Regions from separate parts of the Barrientosiimonas endolithica genome, predicted to be linked through region 1. Evidence: riboswitches for the same ligand, from Rfam matches in the RefSeq annotation. Region 1 holds a riboswitch; each other region holds the start of a gene.
What was found. Region 1 has a riboswitch for S-adenosylmethionine ahead of QUE40_RS13940 (transporter substrate-binding domain-containing protein). Riboswitches for the same ligand answer to the same signal wherever they lie in the genome.

Region 1 (3,909 bases):
AGGCCCTGCCGGCGGGCGTGGTGGGCGGTCCACATCCGCTTGACCTCGGCGACGCCCGGTTCGCGGCGGCGGATCGCACCGCCCGCGACCACCACGCCGGCGCGCTCCAGCACGACGAACGCACCGTGCGGGGCGTCGAAGTCGGTCACCGGCACCTCGACCAGGCGCTCGTTGACGCTGTCGCGGGCGTAGCGGGTGCCGTACTCCACCTGCAGCTCCTCCAGCAGCGGGCGCAGCACGGGGTCGTCGACGGGCACGACGCGCGCGGTCACCTCGGCCGGCCGGTCGGTCGCGGGGGCAGCAGCCTCCGCCGGCCGCCCCTCGAGGCGGGCGACGAACGCCGAGGCGACGGCGCCCAGGGCGGCGAGCACCTCCGGGGCGAGCACGGCTCCGCCGCCCTCGTGCAGGCGTACCTGCTCGGCGAGGACGAACCGCCCGCCCCCGACGTACGCCGGCTGCAGCGACCGCAGGACCGGCGCCAGCGCGTAGTCACCGACCAGGGCGTGCGCCAGGCTGCCCCCGGTCACCAGCGGCAGGACCGCCTTGCCGGACAGCGCGTCCCGCGGCAGCAGGTCGAGGAACGCCTTGAGCAGACCGGAGAACGACGCGCGGTAGACGGGCGTGCCGACGATGACGGCGTCGGCCCGCTCGATCGCCGCGACCGCGTCGGCCACCGCCGGCGCCGTGGGGTCGGCGCGCAGCAGCGGCTCGGCCGGGAGGTCACGCAGGGTGATGGCCTGCACCTGGTGGCCACGCACCGCGGCGCGCCGGGCGACGTGGTCGACGACGGCGTCGGTGCGCGACGGTGCGGTCGGGCTGCCGGTGATCGTGACGATGAGTGCCATGTGCGGATTCCCTTTGTTCCGAAGGCGATTCAGGACTTGGGCAGACCGGGCGGGTTGACCAGGGAGCGCGGCACGGCGTCGGCCTGCACGCCCCAGCGGTCGAGCACGGCGCGATAGCTGCCGTCGGCGATCGCTGCGTCGACCGCGGCGGCGAAGGCGGGCGCGAGACCCGACCCCTTCTTGCTCAGCACGCCGATGAGGCCCTGCCGCGACCCGCCGCCGGAGAAGCGGCCGATCTCGACCGTCTGCTTCGCGGTGTCGATGTGGTAGCGCACGTTGGGGCTCGGCCCGACGTAGGCGTCGATCTGGCCCGACTGCAGCGCGAGGTAGCGATCAGCCGGGTTCTGGTAGTAGCGGATCGTCGCCCGGGGCCGCCCCGCCTTGACGTTGGCGGCGTTCCAGTCGACCAGGATCTTCTCCTGGTTCGTGCCGGACCCGACGGCGAGCGTGCGCCCCGCGATGTCGGCCCCCGACCGCACCCGCCAGGTGGCGCCCTTCTTGGCCTCGACCGAGATGTCGTCCTTGCGATAGGTGGCGAAGTCGTACTTGGCCTTGCGCTCCTCGGTCACGGTGACGTTGGACAGCACCGCGTCGAAGGTGCCGGCGTCGACCTTGAGGAAGAGGTTCTCCCAGGAGGTGACCGGCTGCTCGACGCGCAGGCCGAGGATCTCGGCGAGCAGCCGCGCGAGGTCGACCTCGACCCCGGTCGGTGTCGTGTTGTCCTCGGCGAGGAAGGCCAGCGGCGGGGTGCCGCCACCGCCGGCGGCGTTGCCGATGACGATGCTGCCGCGCTCGCGCACGGCGGCCGGGAGCCGGGCGGCCGCCGCCGCGTTCTTCGCACCGGTCACGCGCGGCGCGCCGCTGCTGGAGCCCGCCGCGCGGGTCGCGGCGTTGCCGGGGTCGGCGCACCCGGCGAGGGCGCCCCCGGCGAGCAGGGTCAGGCCGCCGGCGAGCAGGGTGCGGCGGTCGAGAGAAGGGTTGGACGTCACGGAGGGTTCCTTCGGACGGACCGGCGGGCGGGCGTACGCTCGCGGCAGCCGGTGCGGGATCGCCGACCTGTCGGCGGATCCCCTTGCAGGACAGGGACTTGCGAGGTCTACCTGTCAGCGACAGAGGTCGCTTGCCACCTGCAGCAGATCGATGTGGCGACGGCGCACGAGGGCCTGGTTGCCGTTCATCCGTGAGTCTCCTGGATCGCGCTTGCCCGGCCGCTGCTGCGACCGAGCCAGGTCGTCACCCGGAGCACCCCACCGCGTCGGAGGGTTGCTGGCCAGCGAGCCGGGGCTTCGCGCTGACGCTCAAGACCTAACGAGAGATTATGGAATCCATTGCGTTGCGACAAGGAGGCCCCGCGGTCGTCTCGCCTGTCGAGAGCCCCACCACCCGGACAGGACCCCACCCGGCCACGAGACCCACCCCCACCCGGGCATGAAACCGGGTTACGTGCGTTTGACCTCAATGCATGGGGGTCAAATGCACGTAACCCGGTTTCATGCGGAGTTGCGGGGGTCCGAGGGGCGGGGCGGGGCGGGGGCGGGGTCAGGCTGCGGCGGCGCTGTCGAGCAGCACCTGCTCGATCAGCTGGCGGGCCCACTGCAGCACCTCGGTGTCGCGCAGCGGGCGGCCGCCGACGGCGGCGGTGCGCGGGGCGGGCACCAGGATCTGGTGCATCGCCTCGCGGATGACCGTCCCCTTGTAGAGCCGCTGCAGCCGCAGCGCCTGGCTCTCGCGCAGGTCGACCGGGGAGAACCGCACGTTCTTGCCCTGCACCGCGATGTCGCTGATGCCGGCGCGGCGGGCCACCGTGCGCAGCCGCGCCACCTCGATGAGGTGCTGGGCCGGCTCCGGGGGCGTGCCGTAGCGGTCCTCCAGCTCCTCCACGATCGCGGCGAGCGCCGCCTCGTCCTCGACGGTCGCGAGCTTCTTGTACGCCTCCAGCCGCAGCCGCTCCCCGGCACGTAGTCGTGCGGCAGGTGGGCGTCGACCGGCAGCTCGATCTTCACCTCCGACGGCGGCTTCTCGGCCGTGCCGTCGGAGCGGAAGTCGGCGACCGCCTCGCCGACCATGCGGACGTACAGGTCGAAGCCGACGCCGGCGATGTGGCCGGACTGCTCACCGCCGAGCAGGTTGCCCGCGCCGCGGATCTCCAGGTCCTTCATCGCGACCTGCATGCCCGCGCCGAGGTCGGTGTGGCTGGCGATCGTCTCGAGCCGGTCGTGCGCGGTCTCGGTGAGCGGCTTGTCGGGCGGGAACAGGAAATAGGCGTACGCCCGCTCGCGGCCGCGCCCGACGCGTCCCCGCAGCTGGTGCAGCTGGGAGAGGCCGAGCACGTCGGAGCGCTCGACGATGAGGGTGTTGGCGTTGGAGATGTCCAGGCCGGTCTCGACGATCGTGGTGCAGACCAGCACGTCGGAGCGGCGCTCCCAGAAGTCGACGACGACCTCCTCGAGCCGCTGCTCGCTCATCTTCCCGTGCGCCGTGGTGATGCGGGCCTCGGGCACCAGCTCGCGCAGCCGGGCCGCGGCCTTCTCGATCGACTGCACCTTGTTGTGCACGAAGAAGACCTGTCCCTCGCGCATCAGCTCGCGCCGGATCGCCGCGGTGATCTGCTTCTCGTCGTATCCGCCGACGAAGGTCAGCACCGGGTGCCGCTCCTCGGGCGGCGTTGCGAGAGTAGACATCTCGCGGATGCCGGTGACCGCCATCTCGAGCGTGCGCGGGATCGGCGTGGCCGACATGGCGAGCACGTCGACGGCCGTGCGCAGCTGCTTGAGCTGCTCCTTGTGCTCGACGCCGAAGCGCTGCTCCTCGTCGACCACGACCAGGCCGAGGTCCTTGAACCTGATCTCGTTCGACAGCAGCCGGTGGGTGCCGATCACCAGGTCGACCGACCCGTCGGCCAGCCCCGCGATGACCTCGCGCGCCTCCTTGTCGGACTGGAAGCGCGACAGCGAGCGCACTGTCACCGGGAAGCCGGCGTAGCGCTCGGAGAAGGTCTGCTGGTGCTGCTTGACCAGCAGCGTCGTCGGCACGAGCACCGCGACCTGCTTGCCGTCCTGGATCG
Region 2 (3,909 bases), 1.5 Mb from region 1:
GAGACGGCCAGCAGCACCAGCAGGCTCGCGGGCACGTCGGCGCCGACCAGGGTCGGCGAGAACGGCACGACGGCCATCGCGAGGAGGTACGCCACCAGCGCCACCGCGGGCGCGGCCCGGAAGACCCATCGGTCGGCGGCCGCCGGGACGATGTCCTCCTTCTGCGTGAACTTCACGCCGTCGGCGATCAGCTGGGCCCAGCCGTGGAACCCGCCGGCGTGCATCGGGCCGAGGCGGCCCTGCATGTGGGCCATCACCTTGTGCTCGGTCTGGCCGACGAGCAACGGCAGCACCAGGAAGGCCACGAGCACGAGCGCGGCGCGCACGCCGGCCTCGAGCCAGGTCATCTCCATCACCGCGGCCCCCACGAGGTGTCGGGCACGCCGGGCGGCAGGTTCTTGCGGCGGCCGCGGCGGGGCGCGGGCGAATCGCCCGACTCCCCAGGGTCTTTCGCGCCCGGCCACGGCTTGGAGACGCGCGCGGCGAGCACGAAGTCCTTGCGCAGCGGCCGCCCCTCGAAGCCCTCGGGGAGCAGCAGCGGGCGGATGCCGAGCCGGCTGCCGTCGTCGAAGTCGGTGAACTCCAGGCCGAACATCTCGTGCGTCTCGCGCTCGTGCCAGGCGGCGCCGCGCCACAGCGTCGTGAGGCTGCGCAGCGGCTCGGTCTCCGGCACGCGGGTGCGCACCAGGACCGACCGCAGCGCGCCGGGCGTGACGTCGTAGAGGTGGCTCACGACGTCGAGACCGCCCTCGTCACGGTCGGTCTCGTCGACGGCGGTGAGGAAGTCGAAGAACGCGAAGCCCTCGGCGCGCAGCTGCTCGTGGAGGGCGTACCACTCCTGCGGCGGGCAGTCCCGCCGCTCGGCGTCGAGGCTCATGACGGGTCGCCCTGCGGCGGCTCGGTCGGCTCGGCCGGCTGGTCCCGGCGCACGAGCGGGCGGGTGACCGCGCCGGCGAAGCGGCGCCGGTCGGCGTACGACCGGGTGGTCAGGCGCTCCTCGGCGATCTGCTGCTGCAGCACGAGGATGCCGTGCAGCAGCGCCTCGGGGCGGGGCGGGCAACCGGGCACGTAGACGTCGACCGGGATCAGCTGGTCGACGCCCTTGGTGACGCAGTAGGAGTCCCAGTAGGGGCCGCCGGAGTTGGAGCAGGCGCCGAAGGAGATGACGTACTTCGGCTCGGGCATCTGGTCGTAGAGCCGGCGCACGGCCGGCGCCATCTTGTCGGTGACCGTGCCCGAGACGACCATCAGGTCAGCCTGGCGCGGGCCGGGGGCGAACGGGATGACGCCGAGCCGGATGAAGTCGTGCCGCGCCATGCTGCCGGCGATGAACTCGATGGCGCAGCAGGCGAGTCCGAAGTTGAAGACCCACAGCGAGTAGCGCCGCCCCCAGTTGAGGATCAGCCGCATCGGCTTGGGCGCGGCGGCCTGGAGCGGGCCGACGCGCGGGGTGGGCAGGTCGACGGTCACGGGGTCCACCTCAGCAGGCCGCGGCGCGCGGCGTGCGCGAGCCCCACGACCAGCACGCCGATGAAGATGCCCATCTCGACCAGGCTCGCGACCCCGAGGTCGGCGTCACGCAGCACCGTCGCCCACGGGAAGAGGTAGACCGCGTCGACCGCGAAAACGACGTAGAGGAAAGCGAATCCGAGATAGCGCACCTGCGACTGGGACCAGCCCTGACCGACCGGGTCGACGCCGGACTCGTACGTCGTCAGCCGGGCGGGCGTCTGCGACACCGGCGCCAGGAGCCGACGCATCAGCATCGCCGCACCGAACAGCAGCACTCCGGCGAGCGCGACGGCGACGACGACGAGATAGCCGACGAGAGGACCCTTCACGGGACCAGAGCCTAACGATCCGCTGCCGGTCGGTGAGGGAGGTCACCCCCGCTCGTTTTGACCTCTCCTTATGCGATGCATAACGTGGACGGCGGTCGAGAGACCCAGCGACAAGCCCTGGCTGGCTGGGCGGCAACCCTCACGGATGTGGCGGGGTGCTCCAGGTGAGACCCGGTCCGACAGCCCTGTCGGACAAGCACATTCGCGCGCCAGTGATCCTGGCGTGCAGTTTCTCGAGGAGTGCGTCCGACATGTCTTCCCCTCTTCCGGCGCGGACGCGACGGGCCAGATCCCGCCGCTGCCGCCGTACCCCGGGTCGCGCGGGCGGGGTGTGCGCACGGCGATCACCGCCGGCGGCCTCGTCGTCGCGCTGGCGGCCGGGTTCGGCCTGGGCCGCGCGACCGCGGACGACGGCGGCAGCGCCTCGGCCGACGAGCCGCGCGAGGTCACCATCGGCACCACCGAGGCGAGTGCGGAGTGGTGGCCGCCGCTGCAGCGGCTGGCCCGCGAGAACGGCATCGAGATCAAGCTCGTGTCGTTCTCCGACTACACCCAGCCCAACCCCGCGCTGGCGCAGGGGCAGACCGACCTCAACCTGTTCCAGCACCTGCAGTTCCTCGCGAGCTACAACAGCAACGACAACCAGGACCTCACCCCGATCGGGTCGACCCAGGTCGTGCCGCTGCCGCTGTACTCCAAGAAGCACACGGCGCTGAACCAGATCCCGCAGGGCGGCAAGATCGCCATCCCCAACGACCCCACCAACCAGGCGCGGGCGCTGCTCGTGCTGCAGCAGGCGGGGCTGCTGAGGCTCAAGGGCGGCGGCAACGCGCTGTCGACCCCGGCCGACATCGACCGTGCCGCCTCGAAGGTCACGGTGCAGCCGGTCGACGCCGCGCAGACCGTCGCGTCGCTGCCGTCGGTCGACGGCGCGGTCGTCAACAACAACTTCGCGCTCGACGGCAACCTCGACCCCAAGTCGGCGCTGTTCCAGGACGACCCGAAGAGCAAGGCGGCCGAGCCCTACATCAACGTCGTCGTCGCCCGCGCCGAGGACAAGGACGACCCGACTTACCGCAAGATCGCCCAGCTCTACCACTCCCCCGAGGTCGTCGCCGCGGTGAAGCGGCAGTCCAAGGGCACGTCGGTCGTCGTCGACCGCCCCGCCGACCAGCTCGGCAGCATCCTGACCCGGCTCGAGAAGGACGTGGCGGGGTCATGAGCGAGTCGATCATCAGCCTCGACCGGGTCGGCAAGACCTTCTCGCGGGGCGGGTCGCAGGTGACGGCGCTGGACGAGGTGACCCTGGACGTACGCCGGGGTGAGGTGTTCGCCGTCATCGGCTTCTCCGGTGCCGGCAAGAGCACGCTCGTGCGGCTGATCAACGGGCTGGAGCTGCCGACCAGCGGCACGGTCACCGTGCAGGGCCAGCAGCTGAACTCGTTGCGCCCCAAGCAGATCCGCGCGCTGCGCAGCGACATCGGCATGGTGTTCCAGCAGTTCAACCTGCTGCGCTCGCGCACGGTGTACGGCAACGTCGCCTACCCGCTCGAGGTCGCCGGGTGGAAGCCGGAGCAGATCTATCGGCGGATCACCGAGCTGCTGCACTTCGTCGGGCTGACCGAGCGCGCGTGGGCCTACCCGGAGGAGCTGTCCGGCGGGCAGAAGCAGCGCGTGGGCATCGCCCGGGCGCTCGCCACCAACCCGCCGATCCTGCTGGCCGACGAGTCGACCAGCGCGCTCGACCCGGACACCACGCGCGAGGTGCTCGCGCTGCTGCGCCGCGTCAACGAGGAGCTCGGCATCACCATCGTCGTGATCACCCACGAGATGGAGGTCGTGCGCAGCCTGGCCGACCGGGTGGCGGTGCTGGAGTCGGGGCGCCTGGCCGAGCTCGGCCCGGTGCGCGACATCTTCGCGAACCCGACGGCCGGGGCCACCCGGCGCCTCGTCGGCGCCACGCTCGACGCGGTGCCCGACGCCGACGACCTCGCGCAGCTGCGCACGCGGCACCGGGGGCGCATCGTCACCGTCACCGTGGCCGCGGGCCGCAGCCTCGGCGCGGTGC
Region 3 (3,909 bases), 1.3 Mb from region 1:
AGCGGCATCGGACGGGCGAGCGCCCGCCGGCTGGCCGCCGAGGGTTTCGAGGTGATCTGCGCGGCGCGGCGCACCGAGCGCGTCGAGGAGCTGGCCGCCCAGATCGACGGCCGCGCGGTGACCTGCGACGTGACGAAGGCCGACGACGTGGCGGCGCTCGCGCGCGAGGTCGGCGACCGGCTCGACGTGCTCGTCGCCAACGCCGGGGAGCGCTCGGCACCGAGCCGGTGGTCGAGGCCGACCTCGACGAGTGGCGAACGATGTACGACACCAACGTGATCGGCGTCGCGCGCTGCGTGCAGGACCTCATGCCGGCGCTGGTCGCCGCCGAGGGCGAGGTCATCGTGATCGGGTCGGTCGCCGCGCACGTGTCGTACGAGGGTGGTGGCGGCTATGTCGCGGCCAAGCACGCGGTGCGCGCGATGGTCGGCTCGCTGCGGCTGGAGATGTTCGACCAGCCGGTGCGCGTGTGCGAGATCGACCCGGGGATGGTGGCCTCCGACGAGTTCGCGCTCGTGCGCTTCCACGGCGACGCCGAGAAGGCCGCCGCGGTCTACGCCGGTGTGGTCGACCCGCTGACCCAGGAGGACATCGCCGAGTGCGTGGCGTTCGTCGCCACCCGCCCCAAGCACGTCAACATCGACTCGATGGTGGTGCGCCCGCGCGCGCAGGCGGCGCAGCACAAGATCCACCGGGTGTCGCCCTGAGAAGGCAGTTCACGCCGGTCCGCGCGATCGGGGCACCGTCTGCGGGGCCTGGCGCGAGGCCCGGCCGCGAACTGCCTTCGCGCAGCGACGCTCAGAAGTACCAGGGGAACGGGGACCAGTCGGGGTCGCGCTTCTGCAGGAACTGGTCGCGCCCCTCGACCGCCTCGTCGGTCATGTACGCCAGCCGCGTCGCCTCGCCCGCGAACACCTGCTGACCCATCAGGCCGTCGTCGGTGAGGTTGAACGCGAACTTCAGCATCCGCTGCGCCTGCGGGCTCTTGCCCATGATCTCGCGGGCGACCTGCAGCGCCTCGGCCTCGAGCTCGGCGTGGTCGGCGACGATGTTGACCGCGCCCATCCGGTGCATGTCCTCGGCGGTGTACGTCCGCCCCAGGAAGAAGATCTCGCGGGCGAACTTCTGGCCCACCATCTTGGCGAGGTAGGCCGAGCCGTAGCCCGCGTCGAACGAGCCCACGTCGGCGTCGGTCTGCTTGAACCGGGCGTGCTCGCGGCTCGCGATCGTCAGGTCGCACACGACGTGCAGGCTGTGCCCGCCGCCGGCCGCCCACCCGGGCACGACCGCGACGACGACCTTGGGCATGGTGCGGATCAGCCGCTGCACCTCCAGGACGTGCAGCCGCCCGCCCTCGGCCTTGACCCGTCGCTCGTCGACGGACTCGGCGGTGTCGCCGTGGGCGTACTGATAACCGCTGCGCCCGCGGATGCGCTGGTCGCCGCCGGAGCAGAACGACCACTTGCCGGCCGCGCCGGTGCCCTCGGGGCCGGGCCCGTTGCCGGTGAGCAGCACGCAGCCGACGTCGGGGGTGCGCCGCGCGTGGTCGAGCACGCGATAGAGCTCGTCGACGGTGTGCGGCCGGAACGCGTTGAGCACCTCGGGCCGGTCGAACGCCACCCGCACGCACCCCACGTCGACGGCGCGGTGGTAGGTGATGTCGGTGAGGTCCTCGAACCCGGGCACGGGCGCCCAGTCGTCGGGCCGGAACGGGTTGGCGGTGGTCTGCTCGCTCACCTGCGTGATGTTAGGCGTACGTCCGTCGCGGCTCACCCAGCGGACGGTGCCGGACACGGCGGCCTCGGGTCGGTTAACGTGGCGCGCGCAACATCCATCAAGACCGGCTGAGGGACAGGCCCGTTGACGCCGGGGCAGCCTTCCGCGAGGCAACTCGCGGAAAAGGTGCCAAGTCCTGCGGCGGCCCCCGGGCCAGCCGGAAGATGGAGCGTCGCAGACGTCTGACCAGGCGCCGGTGACGCGCAGCCTCCGGTCCGCATGGCTGGCCACCTGTGACCAGGAGGACACCATGACTGACATCTCCCGCCTCACCCGCGGACTCACCACCGGCATCAACGCCGACCCCACCCACGGCGCCGTCGTGCCGCCGCTGCACCTCACGAGCACCTTCAGCTTCAGCGGGTTCGGCGAGTGCGGGCAGTACGACTACACCCGCTCGGGCAACCCCACCCGCGACCTCCTCGGCGAGGCGCTGGCGACGCTCGAGGGCGGCTTCGGCGGCACCATCACCTCGACCGGGATGTCCGCGATCGCGCTGTGCACGACCGCGCTGCTCGCGCCCGGCGACACGATCGTCGTGCCGCACGACTGTTACGGCGGCAGCTGGCGACTGTTCGACTCGCTGTCGACGAAGGGCCAGTTCCGTTGTCGCACGGTCGATCTCACCGATCCTGACGCGCTCGCCGAGGCGCTGCGCGAGCGCCCGAAGGTGGTGTGGGTCGAGACGCCGTCCAACCCGCTGCTGCGCCTCACCGACGTGCGCGCGGTGGCCGACGCCGCCCACGCGGCCGGCGCGCTCGTGGTCGCCGACAACACGTTCCTGTCGCCGCTGCTGCAGCGGCCGATCGAGCTGGGCGCCGACGTGGTCGTGCACTCGACGACGAAGTACATCAACGGGCACAGCGACGTCGTCGGGGGCGCGGTCGTGGCGGCCACGCCCGAGCTGCACGAGGAGCTGGCCTACTGGGGCAACGTGCTCGGCGTGACCGGCAGCCCGTTCGACTCCTACCTCGCGCTGCGCGGGCTGCGCACCCTGCACGTGCGGCTGCGCGCCCACCAGGACAACGCCCGCGCCCTCGTCGACGCCGCGCTCGACCACCCGGCCGTCGCGCGGGTGCACTACCCCGGGCTCGCCGACCACCCGGGCCACGACATCGCCGCGCGGCAGCAGGACGGCTTCGGCGCGATGCTGTCGGTCGAGCTGCGCGGCGGGGAGGAGGCGGTGCGCGCGTTCGTCGACGGGCTGCACTGCTTCACCCTGGCCGAGTCGCTCGGCGGCACCGAGAGCCTGGTCGCCCACCCCGCCACGATGACCCACGCGTCGATGAGTCCCGAGGCGCGCGCGGTCGCTGGCATCGGCGACGGGCTGCTGCGCTTCTCGGTGGGCATCGAGGCCCCGGAGGACCTGGTCGCCGACCTGCGCGCCGCGCTCGACCGTGCGGAGGCGCGCACCCCCGTGGCCGTCTGAGGTGGTCGGCCCGGGTTCCTAGACTCGGGTCATGCCGATCCCGGAGTACGTCGCCGACCTGCGCGAGCACGTCGGCACCCGACTGCTGTGGTTGCCGGGGACGTCGGCGTACGTCCTGCGCCAGGTCGAGGGGCGCCAGCAGGTGCTGCTGGTGCGCCGCTCGGACAACGGCCTGTGGACGCCGGTCACCGGGATCTGCGACCCGGGCGAGGAGCCCGACGTCACCGCCGAGCGCGAGGTGCTCGAGGAGACGTGCGTGCAGGTCGAGGTCGAGCGGCTGCTCGCCGTGTCGTCGCTGATCCCGATGGAGTACCCCAACGGCGACCGCTGCCAGTACCTCGACCACGCGTTCCGCTGCCGCTGGGTCGCGGGGGAGCCGCGGGTCGGTGACGAGGAGTCCAGCGACGTGCGCTGGTTCGACGTCACCGACCTGCCCCCGCTGCTCCCGCGTTTCGAGCGCCAGCTCGCGATGGCCCTGGCGGACGACGGTCCGGTGCTGTTCGGCAAGGCGCAGCGGGTCCGATGAGCGTCTTCGACGTCGAGCAGCTGGTCCTCGACATGCGGGTGGTGCAGCTGCCGCTGCGCACCCGCTTCCGAGGTGTCACCGAGCGCGAGATCGCCCTGTTCCCAGGGCCGTTCGGCTGGGGCGAGTTCGGCCCGTTCCTGGAGTACGCCCCTGCCGAGTCGTCCCGCTGGCTCGCCTC

Region 2: it holds a riboswitch for S-adenosylmethionine, as region 1 does, so the genes downstream of both, QUE40_RS02610 (MetQ/NlpA family ABC transporter substrate-binding protein) here and QUE40_RS13940 (transporter substrate-binding domain-containing protein) in region 1, are expected to answer to the same signal.
Region 3: it holds a riboswitch for S-adenosylmethionine, as region 1 does, so the genes downstream of both, metB (cystathionine gamma-synthase) here and QUE40_RS13940 (transporter substrate-binding domain-containing protein) in region 1, are expected to answer to the same signal.

The regions. Positions count from the first base shown of each region.
Region 1 is NZ_AP027735.1:2,748,054-2,751,962, forward strand. Features, by position in the region: gene ssuE (NADPH-dependent FMN reductase) at 1-845, opposite strand, end outside; gene QUE40_RS13940 (transporter substrate-binding domain-containing protein) at 875-1,834, opposite strand; SAM riboswitch class IV at 2,037-2,151, opposite strand; partial or broken gene mfd (transcription-repair coupling factor) at 2,385-3,909, opposite strand, start outside.
Region 2 is NZ_AP027735.1:520,943-524,851, reverse strand. Features, by position in the region: gene QUE40_RS02630 (complex I subunit 1/NuoH family protein) at 1-347, opposite strand, end outside; gene QUE40_RS02625 (NADH-quinone oxidoreductase subunit C) at 353-877, opposite strand; gene QUE40_RS02620 (NADH-quinone oxidoreductase subunit B) at 874-1,410, opposite strand; gene QUE40_RS02615 (NADH-quinone oxidoreductase subunit A) at 1,467-1,841, opposite strand; SAM riboswitch class IV at 1,935-2,046, shown strand; gene QUE40_RS02610 (MetQ/NlpA family ABC transporter substrate-binding protein) at 2,065-3,063, shown strand; gene QUE40_RS02605 (methionine ABC transporter ATP-binding protein) at 3,060-3,909, shown strand, end outside.
Region 3 is NZ_AP027735.1:374,372-378,280, forward strand. Features, by position in the region: gene QUE40_RS18760 (SDR family oxidoreductase) at 1-279, shown strand, start outside; gene QUE40_RS18765 (SDR family NAD(P)-dependent oxidoreductase) at 261-707, shown strand; gene QUE40_RS01940 (1,4-dihydroxy-2-naphthoyl-CoA synthase) at 799-1,737, opposite strand; SAM riboswitch class I at 1,829-1,947, shown strand; gene metB (cystathionine gamma-synthase) at 2,027-3,205, shown strand; gene QUE40_RS01950 (NUDIX hydrolase) at 3,237-3,731, shown strand; partial or broken gene QUE40_RS01955 (o-succinylbenzoate synthase) at 3,728-3,909, shown strand, end outside.